One region of the Micromonospora sp. URMC 107 genome, then DNA from elsewhere that is predicted to be linked to it. Evidence: riboswitches for the same ligand, from Rfam matches in the RefSeq annotation. Region 1 holds a riboswitch; the other holds the start of a gene.
What was found. Region 1 has a riboswitch for cyclic di-AMP ahead of ACSNN9_RS08390 (coiled-coil domain-containing protein). Riboswitches for the same ligand answer to the same signal wherever they lie in the genome.

Region 1 (7,533 bases):
CGGCTTCGACGGGGTCTTCGCGGCGCTCTGGGCGCAGGCCCGCCGGTTGGGCGTCGGCCGGCTGCCGGAGCAGCGCGCGTTCGAGGACGAGATCGCCGAGCGGCCGGAGTTCCGGGAGTTCCTCAAGGCGTGGTGGCCGCGGCTGCACCCCCGGCACGTGCTGGGCTGGCTGGCCCGCCCGGACCGGCTGCACCGGTACGCCGCCGGGATCCTCTCCCGCGCCGAGATCCGGCTGCTGACCGACGCGTACCGCAGCCTCGACGCCGCCGGGCTGACGATCGCCGACATCGCGCTGCTCGACGAGCTGGACGCGTTGCTCGGCAAGCCGATGAGGCCGGCCCGGGCCAGGCGGGACCCGTTCCAGCTGGCCGGCGGGGTCCGCGAGCTGAGCACCTTCGCCGACCGGCAGCGCGCCGCCCGCGAGGCGGCCCGGGAGCGCCCGGAGGACTACCGGGAGTACGCGCACGTGGTGGTCGACGAGTCGCAGGACGTCTCGCCGATGCAGTGGCGGATGATCGGCCGGCGCGGCCGGCTGGCCTCGTGGACGGTGGTGGGCGACCCGGCCCAGACGGCGTGGACGGGGGACCCCGAGGAGCTGACCCGGGCCCGGGACCAGGCGTTGGGCCGGCGCAAGCGGCACCACTTCACCCTCACCACGAACTACCGCAACTCGGCGGAGATCTTCGCGGTGGCGGCGGCCGAGATCCGCCGGCTGCACCCGGACCTGCCGCTGCCCAGGGCGGTGCGCTCCACCGGCGTCGACCCGGTCGAACTGGCGGTGCCCCCGGCGGAGCTGGAGAGCGCCGTCGTGGCGGCGGCCCGCGCGCTGCTCGCCGAGGTCGAGGGCACGGTCGGCGTGATCACGCCGGTGCCCCGCCGCGACGAGGTGGTCGGCTGGCTGGGCGGGCTGGCCGCGCCGCGCCTGCAGGTGGTGACCAGCCTGGAGGCCAAGGGCATGGAGTACGACGGGGTCGTCCTCGTCGCCCCTGGTGAGATCCGGGCCGACCCGGGTTCGGGGGTGCGGACGCTCTACGTCGCGCTGTCCCGGGCCACCCAGCGTCTGACCACCGTCGACCCGACCGGCTGAGGCCACGTTACTTGCATACATAGCGATGTGAACATAGATTGGACGCGAATCCGGACGCCTGACGGAGGGTGGGCGCGTGGGCGCAGGTCATGACCACCATCACGGGTCGGTGGCGAATGCCGCACACCGCCACCGGGGCCGGCTCTGGGCGGCGTTCGGGCTGCTCGCCGGCCTGATGGTGGTGGAGGCGGTGGCCGCCTTCCGCACGGGCTCCCTGGCCCTGCTGAGCGACGCCGGGCACATGTTCACCGACGTGCTCGGCATCGGCATGGCGCTCGCGGCGATCGCCGCCACCCGGCGGGCGGGCGCCGATCCGCAGCGCACCTTCGGCCTCTACCGGCTGGAGGTGCTGGCCGCGCTGGCCAACGCCGTGCTGCTCTCCGGCGTCGCGGTCTACGTCGTGGTCGAGGCGGTGCGCCGCTTCGGCGACCCGCCCGAGGTGCTGGCGGGCCCGATGCTGGTGGTCGCCGTGTTCGGCCTGCTCGCCAACGTCGGCGCCTTCGCGCTGCTGCGCTCCGGCGCGAAGGAGAGCATCAATGTGCACGGCGCCTACCTGGAGGTGCTCGGCGACCTACTGGGGTCACTGGGCGTGATCGGGGCGGCGCTGCTGATCGCCACCACCGGCTGGTGGTGGGCCGACCCGTTGGTGGCCGTCGCGATCGGGCTGTTCATCCTGCCCCGCACCTGGCGGCTCGGTCGGGCCGCGCTGCGCATCCTCGTACAGGCCGCGCCGGAACACCTCCAGGTCACCGCGGTGCACGACCGGCTGGCCGCCGTGCCGGGCGTCGCCGAGGTGCACGACCTGCACGTCTGGACGCTGACCTCCGGGATGGAGGTGGCCTCGGCGCACCTGACGATGGCGCCCGGCGCGGAGGTGGGCGCGGTGCTGGCCGCCGCCCGGGCCGCGCTGCACGACGACTTCCAGATCGAACACGCCACGTTGCAGATCGAGCCGGGAGCGTCGCCCGGGGCCTGCGGGGCGGTGGAGTGGTAATGAGGACAACCTTAATTCTGGGATAGTATTGTTGCCTTATGCCGGATTTGACTGTTAGTGGACGCACACCGTCCGTCACCTGCGCTGCACCAGTCACACCGGCACCGGTAGGCTCGGCTTCGGCCTCCGCCAGGCGGCACCCACCGGTGCCGGCGGTGGTCGCCGCCTAATCGCCCGGCGGGGCGAACCGGGGAACCATGTTCGTGGGGTGCATCCGCGTCAGCGGTAGGGATCTTCCGTCCCGAACCCGTCAGCTAACCCGGTCGGCGGCTGACGGAAGGACACGTGTATGCCCGTGATGGCACCTGTACGACGACGTGCCGCCCGAACGGCGGCCCTGATCGCCACGATGCTCGCCCTGGGCGCCGCGGTGGCCCCGGTCACCGCCGCCCCGGCGGCGGCCACCACCCGCGCCGGCCTGCTCGCCGCGGCTCCCGGCCAGGACCAGGAGGGCGGCACCCCCGCCCTGCGGGACCAGCTGGAGGCGGCCAGCAAGGGCTACCTCGACGCCAAGCGCGCCCTGGAGACGTCGACCAAGCGGCAGCAGCAGCTCACCGCGCAGCTCAAGACCACCGAGGTCGAGCTGACCGCGCGCACCGCCAACGTCGGCGAGATCGCGGGGGCCGCCTACCGCACCGGCCGGCTCAGCGTGGCGTCCGCCCTGCTCAACAGCGGCTCACCGGACGGCTTCATGGACCGCGCCGCCGCCCTCGACGCGGTCGCCGCCAAGGAGGACCGGGCCCTGCGCGAACTCCAGGAGACCCGGGACGAGGCCACCCGCACCAAGCTCGCCCTGGACGGCGAGATCCGGGAGCAGCGCAAGCAGGTCACCGTGATGGCCAAGCGCAAGGAGCAGGCCGAACGGGCGCTGACGGTCGCCAACCGGAAGCAGCAACAGGAACAGCGACAGCGACAGTCCGCGGGCGGGGGCGCCTCGCCGGGCGGCACCTCGAACAAGACGGCGAAGGCGGCGCCGCGCAACTCCGACGGCTCCTGGCCGCGTGAGTCGTGCAGCGTCAACGACCCCACCCCCGCCAACGGCTGCATCACCCCGCGCACCCTGCACGCGCTCAACCAGGCCAAGGCGGCGGGCTTCACCCGCTACGTCTCCTGCTACCGTCCCGGCGGCTCGGGCGAGCACCCGAAGGGCCGGGCCTGCGACTTCGCGGCCCAGAAGGGCGGCTTCGGCGGCGACGCCACCGGTGGCGACCGGACGTACGGCAACAACCTGGCGGCGTTCTACGTGCGCAACGCCGACCGGCTCGCCGTGCTCTACGTGATCTGGTACAGGCAGATCTGGCTGCCGAGCAGCGGATGGAAGTCGTACAGCGGGGCCAACGGCGACCCGTCCAGCGACCACACCAACCACGTGCACCTGTCGGTCTACTGACGGCCCGCGCCCCGGTGCCCCGCCCGTCGGCGGGTCACCGGGGGCGCGGGCGCCCGCCGACTCCGGTCGTCCCGTTGGTCAGTCGGCCGGCGGCCCGGGCGGGCGCGTGTCGAGGGCCACGGCGAGGCGGGCGGCCAGCCCGAGGTGGGCTGCGCGGGCCTGGCGGAACGCGTAGCCGAAGAGCGGCGCGGGCGCGGAGAGGGTGATCTCCACGTCGATGCGGACCACGTCGTCGGGCTCCACCCGCAGCCGGGTGTGGTTGCGCACCGTGGTGGCGGGCCACTGCCGCGCCACGGTGACGATCTCGTCGGGATCGTGGACGAGGACGTCGGCCCGGTAGGTGATCGGCAGGCGCACCGGCCCGGCGGCGAGTCGATCGGTGATGTCGTAGCTGGCGCGCGCGCCGGGGCGGGGCGGCACCCGACGGACCCGGACGATGAGCGGGTGCAGCTCCTCCTGCCGGCGGGGATCGGCGAGCAGCGCCGCGGCCTCCGCGAGGGAGCAGCGCGCCTGGACGGTGTAGCTGAAGGAATCCCGCCTGAGCACGCCGTCTCCCCGCCGTCGATGGTCGCCCGATCGTCGCGCATGCCGGGCGCGCTGGCAACGCCGCGCCGATCCCACCCGGAGTCCGGACGCCCGGGCCCGAATCCCACTACGGTCGGCTGATGGATGGTCACGTCACGTGTCGATCGGTGGAGGGTGGGCGCATGAACGGGTACGACGGATGAGCGGGCACGTGATGGTCTTCGCGCCCACGCCCCGGCTGACGGTGACCGTCGACCAGCCCAGCGACGCGCCGGAGCTGCACCTGCACCCCGGCGGGCAGGGCGTCTGGCAGGCCCGGATGGTCATGTCGCTCGGGGTCGACGTGGTGCTCTGCACCGCCCTCGGTGGCGAGATCGGCCAGGTGCTGGAGCCGCTGCTGGTCAGCGAGGGGGTCAACCTGAAGGTGGTGCTCCGCGACTCCGGCAGCGGCGGGTACGTGCACGATCGGCGGGAGGGCTCCCGGGAGGAGATCGTCGACGTGCCCGGCCAGCCGCTCAGCCGGCACGAGCTGGACGAGCTCTACAACCTGGCGCTCGGCGAGGGGCTGCGCGCCACGGTCAGCGTGCTGAGCGGGCCGAACGAGCCGTCGCTGGTCCCGGCCGACCTCTACCGGCGGTTCGCCGCCGACCTCGGGGCCAACGGCAGCCGGGTGGTGGTCGACCTCTGCGGCGAGCACCTCGACGCCGTGCTCCAGAGCGGCGTCTTCTTCCTCAAGGTCAGCCACGAGGAGCTGATCGCCGACGGCCGCGCCGACGGCGAGGACGAGGAGCAGCTCACCCGGGCCCTGTACGACCTGCACGCCGGCGGCGCCGAGAACGTGGTGGTGAGCCGGGCCGACAAGCCCGCCCTCGCTCTGGTCGACGGCGAGGTCTTCGAGGTGGAGATGCCCCGGCTGGAGGCGGCCGACCCGCGCGGGGCGGGCGACTCGATGACGGCCGGGGTGGCGGCCGTGGTCGCGCGCGGCGGTGACGTGCGCACCGCGATCCGTACCGGCGCGGCGGCCGGCGCGCTGAACGTGACCCGGCACGGCCTGGGCACCGGCCGGCTCGATTCGATCACCGGGCTGGTCGACCGGGTGCGCCTCGTACCGGCCGGCAGCCGGCCACAGGAGCGGACCAGCCCCGACGAGCTGGCCGACCGGGCGGCCGAGCGATGACGCTGCGGGTGCTGGTGACCAACGACGACGGGATCGCCGCGCCCGGCATCCAGGCGCTGGCGCGGGCGGCGGCGGACCGGGGCCTGGACGTGGTGGTCGCCGCGCCGCTGGAGGAGGCGAGCGGCACCAGCGCCGCGATGACCGCCGTGGAGCGCGACGGTCACGTGGTGGTCCACGAGCACCCGCTGTCGGAGCTGCCGGGAGTGCCGGCGTTCGCGGTCGGCGGCTCCCCCGGCTTCATCGCGCTGATCGCGGTGCACGGCGCCTTCGGACCCCCGCCGACGGTGGTGCTCTCCGGCATCAACCGGGGTGCGAACGCGGGACGGGCGGTGCTGCACTCGGGGACGGTGGGCGCCGCCTTCACCGCCGCTGCGAACGGCTGCCGGGCGATGGCCGTCTCGCTCGACGTGCTCTCGGCCGGAGAGGCCACGGCCGCCAGCGGGGGCGCCGCGGTGGCCGCCGCCGCCCGGGTACGCGACGCCGAGCGGCACTGGTCGACGGCCGCCCGGGTCGCCCTGGACCTGCTGCCCCGGCTCACCGCCGGGCCGGTGGAGAGCGTGCTCAACGTCAACGCGCCGGACCTGCCGCACAACCGGCTGCGCGGGGTACGCCGGGGCACGCTGGCCAGCTTCGGCCAGGTGCAGATGACGGTGGCGGAGGCCGGGCACGGCTTCGTCCGCACGTCGCTGGAGGAGCCGGGGCAGGCCGTGCAGCCCGGCACCGACCTGGCCCTGCTGGCCGACGGCTACGCCTCGGTGACGGCGATCCGCGCGGTCACCGAGGTGGCGGACGTCGACCTGTCGGGCCTCGGCGACGGCTGAGGGCCCCCACCCTCCCGCGTCGTGGCGGGTCGGTGGGGTGTTGTCGGCGGGTCAGGCGCCGGGGAGGACCTCGGGCGTGGGCGCGCCGGCGTAGTAGGGCTCGGGGGCGCCGAAGAGGCCGAGCAGGCCGGTCACCCAGAGCTGCCGGTGCACGAACCGGCTCGGCTCGGTGACGACGAGCTTGACGCCGCTCACCTCGGCGGTCTGGAAGCCGGCGACCATCGCGCTGATGCCGACCGAGTCGATGAAGGTGACGAGCCGCATGTTCAGCTCGATCCGGCCGGGGCGCCCCTTGGTCAGGACCTCGGCGATCGCCTCGCGCACCTCGTATGCGGTGTCGACGTCGATCTCACCCCGCGGGGCGATCTCGATGACACCACCGGGCAGGACCGACTTCACGATCGACAGGCTCACGCGAGCACCTCCACTCGCCCGTCCGACGGGCGCCTCATCAGTACGCGGGCCGCGACCGAGAGTATTCCTCCGACGGCCTCGGTCGCCACCCCTCGGGATGAGCAATTCGCGGACGAGGGCACGGCAAGTCGCCCAAATCCGAACTATTGACGTTTTGTCCAACCAACGATCAGCTGCCGCTGACGCGTCGCGCCCCAGGGTAGCCGGCTGCTGCCGCCACCGCCCAGCAGCGGACCCCTCGGGCGTGGCCTGTACCGCTTCGGCCCCCGGCCTTGCCCGTACTGCCTAGCATCGGCTCGGAGACACGACTGCGACCGGGAGGACGATCGATGCTCAGGAGACTTGCCGCGCTGGCCGGCGTCAGCGCGCTGTTGGCCCTCGTACTGGCCTGCGGGTTCGGCGGCGGCGGTGGCGATGACGACGACGATGACGACGACTTCGCGCGGGGCGTGAGCGCGGCGGTCGCCGTCCGCTGACGCCCCCGCACCGCCCGCCGACGTCACCCGGGTCGCGGCACCCGCCGCCGCGCCGGGTTTGCGGAACCGCCCCACGGGGCACAGGCGGAAACGAGCGAACCGTCACACGCCGGTGCGACGCCGAAGTCCGAAGTGGCCGCCGGCTTCGGCACCCGAGGAGGTAACCCACCATGTTCGCAAGCAACCTGCTGGACCGCCGCAGCAAGCCCGAGCGCGTCACGGACCAGGCGTGGCAGCACCTGGTCTCGGCGGTCAGCTCCGCCGGTGACAGCGTCCGGGACACCGCCCGTTCGGCTCGCCGAGGCGGTTCCGGTTTCGCCGACGAGGCCGGCGACCTGGTGGGCTCCGCGGCGGACGAGGCCCGCCGCCGGGCCACCCTCGCCTTCGACGCGCTGGCCGGCCGCCGTCCCGCGTTGCCCTGGACGCTGCTGATCGGCGCCGCGCTGGTCGGCGCGGCGATCGGCTGGGCCGCCGGCACCGCCGCGCGGGCCGCCGGCAGCCGGGGCGACCGGGCGATGGACGACATCGAGTTCGTCGACGTCGACCGCCCCAACTCCCCGGTCGGCCTCGACGGCTGACCGGCCCGGCACACGCTCGCGGCGAACGGGCCCCGGCCGACGGCGAGTCGGCCGGGGCCCGCGCCTGTCCG
Region 2 (7,533 bases), on a different contig from region 1:
GCGCGTACGCCCCGCCGCCGCACTCGTCCGTGAGGTGCCGACCATGGAGACCGTCCTCTACCAGTTCCTGATCGAGGTGCCGCAGGCCGCCGTCATCTGGTCGGTCCTGCTCCTGCTGGCCCTGACCGTGCTCGCCGTGCTGGTCGCCCGCCCCGAGTGGGCCCGTCCCGTCGACGCTCCGGTAGCGCCGCCGGCCGACGATCCCGCGACGGAGGTGGCCGACGCGGCCGACCTGCGCCGCTACGCCGAGGAGGTGGCGGTCGCGGCGGCCCGGGCCGCCCGGACCGCCCGGCGGCGACGGGCCGACTGGCTCGCCGCGCAGGAGGAGGCCGACCGGGCCTGGCAGGCGTACGACGAGGCGGAGACGGCCGCCCGCCGGTTGACCGCAGCCGCCCTCCTGCCCGCCCCGCACACCCCACGCACGCCCGCCGAGTACGCCGCCCGGGAGCGCTGGCTGCACCACGCCGCGATGGCCGCCCACTGGCGTGGGGACCTCTCCGCCCGTCAACTCAGCGACGTGTTCGCCCGCCGGGCGGGCTGGGATCCCCGGCGGCACCCGGCCGAGCAGGAGATCGTGCTGGCCCGCGCGGTACGCGACGCGAAGCGCGCTCGCCACCGCGCCGCCGCCGAACGGGAACGGGCCGCGTGGCGCGACGCCGACCTGGCCGCCGAGGCGGCGCGGGCGCTGGCCGTGGAGGCGTACGCCGCGGCGGCCCGGCTCCGCCCGGGCCGGCTCCCCGCGCCGCGGGCGGCGTCCGCCGCGCCCCGGCCCGTGCCCGCGGCGCGCTGGCGGCCCGCCCGGGTGGGCTGACCGCACGCCGTCCCCGCGACGTCGAGGAATCCTTCGGTGACGCCGGTCACCATGCCGGCGAACCGGTCAACCGGCGCGGCGCGGTCGATTCCCGCCGGGCTTTCGACGCCGATGTCCGCCACTCGTCCCGTTGTCACCCTAAGGTGCGCTCAGAAACGGTCGTCCCATTGAGTCGCGTCAGTGGCGAAGTGCCCGCAAAAATTGCCGCTAGATCAAGGTTTAACCAGGTGGGACGGGGTTGGCAGGGCCTGGGCCGGCCAGTAGTGTCGGCGCGTCCGGTGCGGTACCCGATCGCCAGAGGCGACGCCGCGCCGACCCGCCTAATCGTGAACGACGAACCGGGGACCCAGTGCTTGTTGGGGTGAATCCGTGGGCCTTGGGCCCGTGGTAGGGCGTTCTTCCCGCCCGAATCCGTCAGCTAACCCGGTCGGCGGTGTCGGAAGGAGTTCCATCCCCATGCCACACCCGTCCACCCCTCGGTTGTTCCGCCGTCTCCACGGCGCCGCGGTGCCTGTGCTCGTCCGTCCGCCGGTAACGAGCTGACCCACCGGTCACCGTCCGTCGCCCGGCATCCCGGGCGCATCCCCTGAGTGGTCCACGACCCGCCCGGACGTCCGTCCGCGCGGCGGTCCGCCCTGCCCTCGGCGCGGACCGACGACCGCTCACCCCCGAGCCCGTGGAGGAAACCGTGAAGCACCACCTCAAGCGACAGCTGCGTCGCCTCACGTCCGAGCGTCCGTACCAGCTGGCCGCCGCGTCCGCTGCGGCGCTCGTGCTGGCGTCGGGCTCCGGCGCGCTGCTGGCCGGCACCGACGAGGCCCCCGCCGCCGCGCAGGCCCCGGTGGCCGCGACCGAACTGCGGGACGACACCGCGGCCTCGCGCAGCCAGGCCCGGGTCGCGACCGCCCCGTCCAGCGTCGCCCCGGCCCCGTCCAGCGCCGCCCCCTCGGCCAGCGCCACCAGCGCCGCCCCGGACCCGGACGTGACCCGCAAGCCGGCCCCGCCGAAGCCCCCGGCCGACAAGACCCTGGACTACGACTACCAGGCCCAGACGACCTTCTACAACTGCGGTCCGGCGGCCGTCCGGCACGCCCTCAGCGCCGCCGGCATCGCGCGCAGCCAGGACGCCCTCGGCGCCCAGCTGGGCACCGACCAGATGGGCACCGACTCGGCCCAGGACACCACCCGCGTGTTGAACGCGACGGTCAAGGGCGACCCGTACCGTACCCGGATGATCCCGGGCGGCGCCGCCACCCCGGCCCAGATGGACCGGCTCCAGGCCGACGTGGTCGCGGCCATCGGCGACGGGCGGGGCGTCGTGGTGAACGTCGCCGGCAGCGCCACGGACACCGAAGGCGGCTGGCACTCCTTCCCCGGCGGCCACTACATCGCCGTCGTGGGCTACCAGGACGAGGGGCGGCTGGTGAAGATCGCCGACTCGGCGAACCCGGCGACCGCGTCGTACTGGATGAGCACCATCGCCCTGGCGAACTGGGCGGCCACCCGCGGCTACTCCGCCTGAGCGACAGCGCCGGGCGTCGGCTCCCCGTCCCGGGGGTCGGCGCCCGTTGTCGTGTCCGGGTCAGGGCCCTCGCCCGCGGCGTCCCGTGGTGGCACACTGCGCCCCATGGTCGATGAATCGGGTGACCGGGACGGCCGGCGGGTGCTCCTGCTGCTGCACGGGATGGGCGCCACCGGCGAGGTGTGGCTGCCCTGGGCGCCGCTGCTGGAGCGTCGCTGGGCGGGGCGGTGGCTGGCGCCGGACCTCGCCGGCCACGGCTGGTCGCCGCCGCTGCCGGCGTACTCCTTCCCGGGGCTGGCCGCGCGGATCGCCACGGGGCTCGCGGCGGGGGACCGGCTCGTCGTGCTGGGGCACTCCCTCGGCGGGGTGGTCGGCCTGGCGCTGGCCGCCCGGAGCGCCGGGCTGCCGGTCGACGCCGTGATCGGGCTCGGCATCAAGGCCGTCTGGTCGCCGGCGGAGCTGGCGAAGGCGGGGGAGCTGGCCGCCCGCCCGGTGACCTGGTTCGCGAGCCGGGACGAGGCGGCCCGCCGCTACCTGCGGGTGGCCGGCCTGACCGGGCTCTTCGCCCCCGACCATCCCGTCGTGGAGGCCGGGCTGCGGCAGGTCGACGGCCGCTGGCGGCTGGCGATGGACCCGGCCGCGTTCGGCGTGGGCGCGCCGGACCTGCCCGCCCTGCTGGCGGCGACCGACGTGCCGGTGCTGCTGGCCCGCGGCGAGCACGACCCCATGGTCACCGACGCCCAGCTCAAGGAGCTGGGCGTGCCGGTCGCCACCCTGCCCGGTCTCGGCCACAACGCCCACGTGGAGGCCCCCGAGGCGGTCCTGGCCCTCGTCGACCCGTACCGCTGACAGCTGCCCCGCCCCGAGGCGCGGCGTCGAGGATTCCGGGTGCGGACGACCGTCGCGTGCCGCAGCGGCGGGAGCCTGACCCGGAGAGGGGCGCCCGAGCAGGGTGTCAGGCGGTGGGGGAGAGCGCCGCGTCGTCCGGGTCGAGCGGCAGGCCGGTCCCGCCCGCGGCGCGCGGGGCCGGCGGGTTCCAGCCCCCGTCGAGCTGGCGCCGCGCGGCCTCCAGGAACGCCTCGGCGTACGACTCGGCGGGGAAGTCGCCCAGGTAGCGGCTCCGGGTGGCCCACCGGGCCGACGCCAGCGGGTCGGTGTCCAGCAGCGCGGTCAGCACCTCGTCGACGTTGGACATGTCGCGGCGCAGCACGTAGCCCGACGCGGCGAGCGGGAACTGCTCGCAGAACCGGTCGCCGGAGTCCCCCATGTCGGTCACCGCGTACGGCTTGCCGGAGTAGAGGTAGTCGGAGATCACCCCGGACACGTCGGAGATCAGCGCGTCCGAGCGGTTCACGCACTCGGTCAGGGTCAGTTCCCGGCTCGCGGCGGCGCCGAAGACGTGCTGGCGGCCGCTGCGGGCCCGGTCCGCCGCCAGCAGCTCGGCGAGCCGGCCCAGCTGCCGGGCGGAGGCCGGGTTCTGCGAGGTGTACGGGTGGGCCCGCAGGATCACCGTCGCGCCCCGGTCGAGCAGCCGGCGCAGCAGGGTCTCGGCCACCGGCAGGGAGCAGTAGTTGGCGTCCGCGTGGTGCCCGGTCCAGGTCGGCGTGTAGAGCACGGTCGGGTTGCCCCGGCCGTGCGCCGGTTCCGGGCGTACCTCGATCGCCTCGACCTGCGGGCGGCCGACGATGACGAACTTCTCCGCCGGGATGTCCACCCCGGCGCGGGCGTACCGGTCGATGGCGGCCTGGCCGGCGACGAAGATCCGGTCGAAGATCGCCGAGACGGGGTTGGCGCTGGGGGCCTTGTCGCTGTCGCCGTGGTGCAGTTGGACGTGGGTCAGCTGGGTGAAGCGGATGCAGTGGCTGTTCTTCGCGCCGTGGTTGACGTAGAACGCCACCCGCAGGCTCGGCACCAGCGCCTCGTCCATCGCCTTGGTGGTGGGGCAGTAGACGACCGGCGCGCGGGTGGCCGCCGCGACCACGGGCAGGAACTCCGGCTCGCGCACCATCACCAGGAACGGCCGGCCGATCCGCTCCAGGTACGGCAGCCACATGGTGACCTGGTACTCCGAACCGGGCGGCGCGGAGAAGTGGAGCAGGAACTCGGGCTGGTGCCCGCGCAGCGCGCGGGACACCGCCGAGCCGCCGGCCCCCGGCCGGAACCGGCGCCTGGCCAGGTCCAGCCCGACCGCGGCGGCGCCGCCGGCGACCACGGCGACGGCCGCCAGCGCGACGCCGGCCGGCAGACCCACGACGGCCGCCAGCGCCAGCAGGGCGAGCAGCCCCGCCAGCGCGTCGCCGAGGCGGGCGGCGACCAGCGGCGTCCAGGTGCGCACCGGCAGGTTCGCGGCGCGCACCTCCAGGCCGCCGGCGTCCCGGAGCGGATTGACCAGCAGCACCAGCCCCAGCAGGGCCAGTGCGGTGGTGGCCAGCGCGGGGTCGAACCCGGCGTCGAGGCGGCGGGCGTACCCGACCAGGATCGCCGCCGCGACCAGCGCGGTCTCCGCCGCGTTGTCGGCGCCCGGCCGCACCCGCCGCTCCCAGGTGACCGCCGCGAGGGCGGCCACGGCCAGCCCCAGCCCCCAGCCGGTCGCGCCGGTCAGCGCGACGACGAGGAACGCCAGCACCGCCAGGCCGGTGGCCAGCGCGCGGGCGAGCAGCTTGCGTACCAGGTCACCACGCATGTCGGCTCCGTCTCCCGCCGTGCCCGAGAACCGCGTCAGCCGGCGTCGGCGAGGCTGGCGTCGCGCTCGGCCCGTGTCGGCCCCGGCTGGGTCGGCACCTCGCCCGGCGCGCGGCGCACGTCGATGACCTGACCGGTCAGGTCCGAGATCAGCACGTCCAGCGACGACCGGGCGACGGTCTCGGCGGCGAGCAGGGTGTGCTCCGGCTCCTCGCCGAACGCCTTGGTGCGCATCGGGGTCGCGGTGCGCTCGGGGTTGACGCAGTTGACCCGTACGCCGAACTCCGCCCACTCGTCGGAGAGCGCCTGGGTGAGGTTGACCAGGGCCGCCTTGGTCGAGGAGTAGAGCGCGTAGCGGGCCCGGCCCCGGGTGTAGGAGCTGGAGGTGTAGAGCAGCAGCTGACCCTTGGTCTGCTGGAGGTAGGGCAGCGACTGGCGGGCGACGATGACCGGCCCCACGAAGTTGACCTGGAGCACCCGGTCCATGGTCTCCTGGTCCATCTCGGCGAGGGCGCCCTTCTCCAGGATGCCGGCGGTGACCACCACGTGGTCGATCCGGCCGGTGGCCTCGAAGGCGGTCTTCAGCGCCGCCTCGACGTCCTCGGCGCGCTCGACGTGGGTGCCGGTGCTGGAGCGGCTGAACGGGAAGACCTGCGCGCCGTAGCGGCGGGCCAGCTCGGCGAGGTCGTGGCCGATGCCGTAGCTGCCGCCGAAGATCACGATGGTCCGGCCGGTCAGCTCCTCGGTGTAGCTGCGCTCGTCGGTCACCCGGGGCGCCTGCGCGGCGGCGAGCTGGAAGAGCTTGTCCGCCAGGTGCACGTCGACCGGGTGGGTGACCTTGATGTTCTCGTCGGAGCCGTCGATGACCTTGATCGGCGTGCCGGGCAGGTAGCGCAGCACCACCCCGCAGTCGTCGGTGGCGGCGAAGTGCGGGTCGCCCTCGGCGAGCCGGTAGGCCTCGCGGATGGTGCCCGAGCGGAATGCCTGCGGGGTCTGGCCCCGGCGCAGCGAGGAGCGCACCGGGATGTCGGTGATGCAGTCGTCCTCGTCGACCTGGACGATCGTGTCGGCCGAGGGGATGGCCACGTCGACCGCCGAGTACGTCCAGAGCGCGTTCACGCACTCCCGGACGATCCGGCCGCTGACCAGGGGCCGCACCGCGTCGTGGAAGAGGATGTTGCAGTCGCCCTCGCCGACGGCGTCGAGCGCGATCCGGGTGGTGGCGTTGCGGGTGTCGCCGCCCTCGATCACCTTGGTGACCTTCCGGAAGCCGGCCTTGTCGACGATCTGCTGGGCGTCGGCGACGTGGCCGGTGGCCATCAGTACGACGATCTCGTCGATCTCGGGCGCCGCCTCGAAGACCGCCAGGGTGTGCTCGATGATCGGCTTGCCGGCGATCTTCAACAGCTGCTTCGGGATGCCGAGGCCCAGCCGGGTCCCGGTGCCGCCGGCCAGCACCACCGCCACCGTCCGCGAGGGCCGCCACGGCGCCGGGCCCGCCTTCGCGGTGGCCGGGGCGACGGTGTGGTCCTGCGTCATGTGGCGGTCCTCGCTTCTCGGGGGTGGCGCGGGGTGGGCGGCGGATGGCGGGGCGCCACCGGTTACCGGAAAAACCCTAGCGCGTCGCTGTGGGGCTGCCACCGGGCGCTGCGCCCGGGGATGCTACTTGTGTGCCTCGTACGCCCGGACGACCTCGTCGGTGGGCCCGTCCATCCTCAGCACGCCCCCCTCCAGCCAGATCGTCCGCTCACAGGTGTCGCGGATCGAGCCGATGGAGTGGCTGACGAGGAAGACGGTGCCGGCGCTCGCGCGCAGCTCCCGGACCCGCTGCTCGCTGCGGGCCCGGAACTTCCGGTCGCCGGTGGCCAGCGCCTCGTCGATCAGCAGCACGTCGTGCTTCTTCGCGGCGGCGATGGCGAAGCGGAGCCGGGCCCCCATGCCGGAGGAGTAGGTGCGCATCGGCAGCGAGGCGAAGTCTCCGCGCTCGTTGATGCCGGAGAACTCGATGATCTCCGGGGTGAGGCGCTTGACCTCCTCCGGGGACATGCCCATGGCCAGGCAGCCGATCACCACGTTGCGCTCGCCGGAGAGGTCGTTGAGCAGCGCGGCGTTCACGCCGAGCAGCGACGGCTGGCCCAGGGTGTAGACGGCGCCCCGGTTCACGGGCAGCAGCCCGGCGATGGCCCGCAGCAGGGTGGACTTGCCGGAGCCGTTGCTGCCGATCAGCCCGATCGCCTCGCCCTGGTAGGCGGTGAAGCTCACGCCCTTGACCGCGTGCACCTCGCGGATGTTCGGGGCGTTGGTCCGGGAGGCGATGCGCTTCAGCGCGGCGACCGGACTGGTACCACCGGTGGCGCCCTTGTGGATCCGGTAGATGACGTGCACGTCGTCCACCACGACGGTCGGGATGCGCCGCTGCTCCGCGACGGCGCTGCCCGCAGGCTGGATCTGGTCAGCCACGGCCGTACTCCTCTTCTCCGCGCCAGAAGTAGATGAACCCGCCGATCCCGAACAGCAC

Region 2: linked by a shared signal. The riboswitch ahead of ACSNN9_RS22380 (C39 family peptidase) and the one ahead of ACSNN9_RS08390 (coiled-coil domain-containing protein) in region 1 are both predicted to bind cyclic di-AMP.

What each region holds. Positions count from the first base shown of each region.
Region 1 covers NZ_JBPQTK010000024.1:1,247-8,779, reverse strand. The annotation lists gene ACSNN9_RS08400 (HelD family protein) at 1-1,087, shown strand, start outside; gene ACSNN9_RS08395 (cation diffusion facilitator family transporter) at 1,164-2,081, shown strand; cyclic di-AMP (ydaO/yuaA leader) riboswitch at 2,235-2,366, shown strand; gene ACSNN9_RS08390 (coiled-coil domain-containing protein) at 2,380-3,471, shown strand; gene ACSNN9_RS08385 (SRPBCC family protein) at 3,550-4,017, opposite strand; gene ACSNN9_RS08380 (1-phosphofructokinase family hexose kinase) at 4,196-5,173, shown strand; gene surE (5'/3'-nucleotidase SurE) at 5,170-5,994, shown strand; gene ACSNN9_RS08370 (STAS domain-containing protein) at 6,046-6,408, opposite strand; gene ACSNN9_RS08365 (hypothetical protein) at 6,738-6,884, shown strand; gene ACSNN9_RS08360 (hypothetical protein) at 7,055-7,462, shown strand.
Region 2 covers NZ_JBPQTK010000116.1:120-7,652, forward strand. The annotation lists gene ACSNN9_RS22375 (hypothetical protein) at 44-811, shown strand; cyclic di-AMP (ydaO/yuaA leader) riboswitch at 1,119-1,259, shown strand; gene ACSNN9_RS22380 (C39 family peptidase) at 1,488-2,333, shown strand; gene ACSNN9_RS22385 (alpha/beta fold hydrolase) at 2,439-3,182, shown strand; gene ACSNN9_RS22390 (CDP-glycerol glycerophosphotransferase family protein) at 3,289-5,016, opposite strand; gene ACSNN9_RS22395 (D-ribitol-5-phosphate cytidylyltransferase) at 5,052-6,554, opposite strand; gene ACSNN9_RS22400 (ABC transporter ATP-binding protein) at 6,678-7,475, opposite strand; gene ACSNN9_RS22405 (ABC transporter permease) at 7,468-7,533, opposite strand, start outside.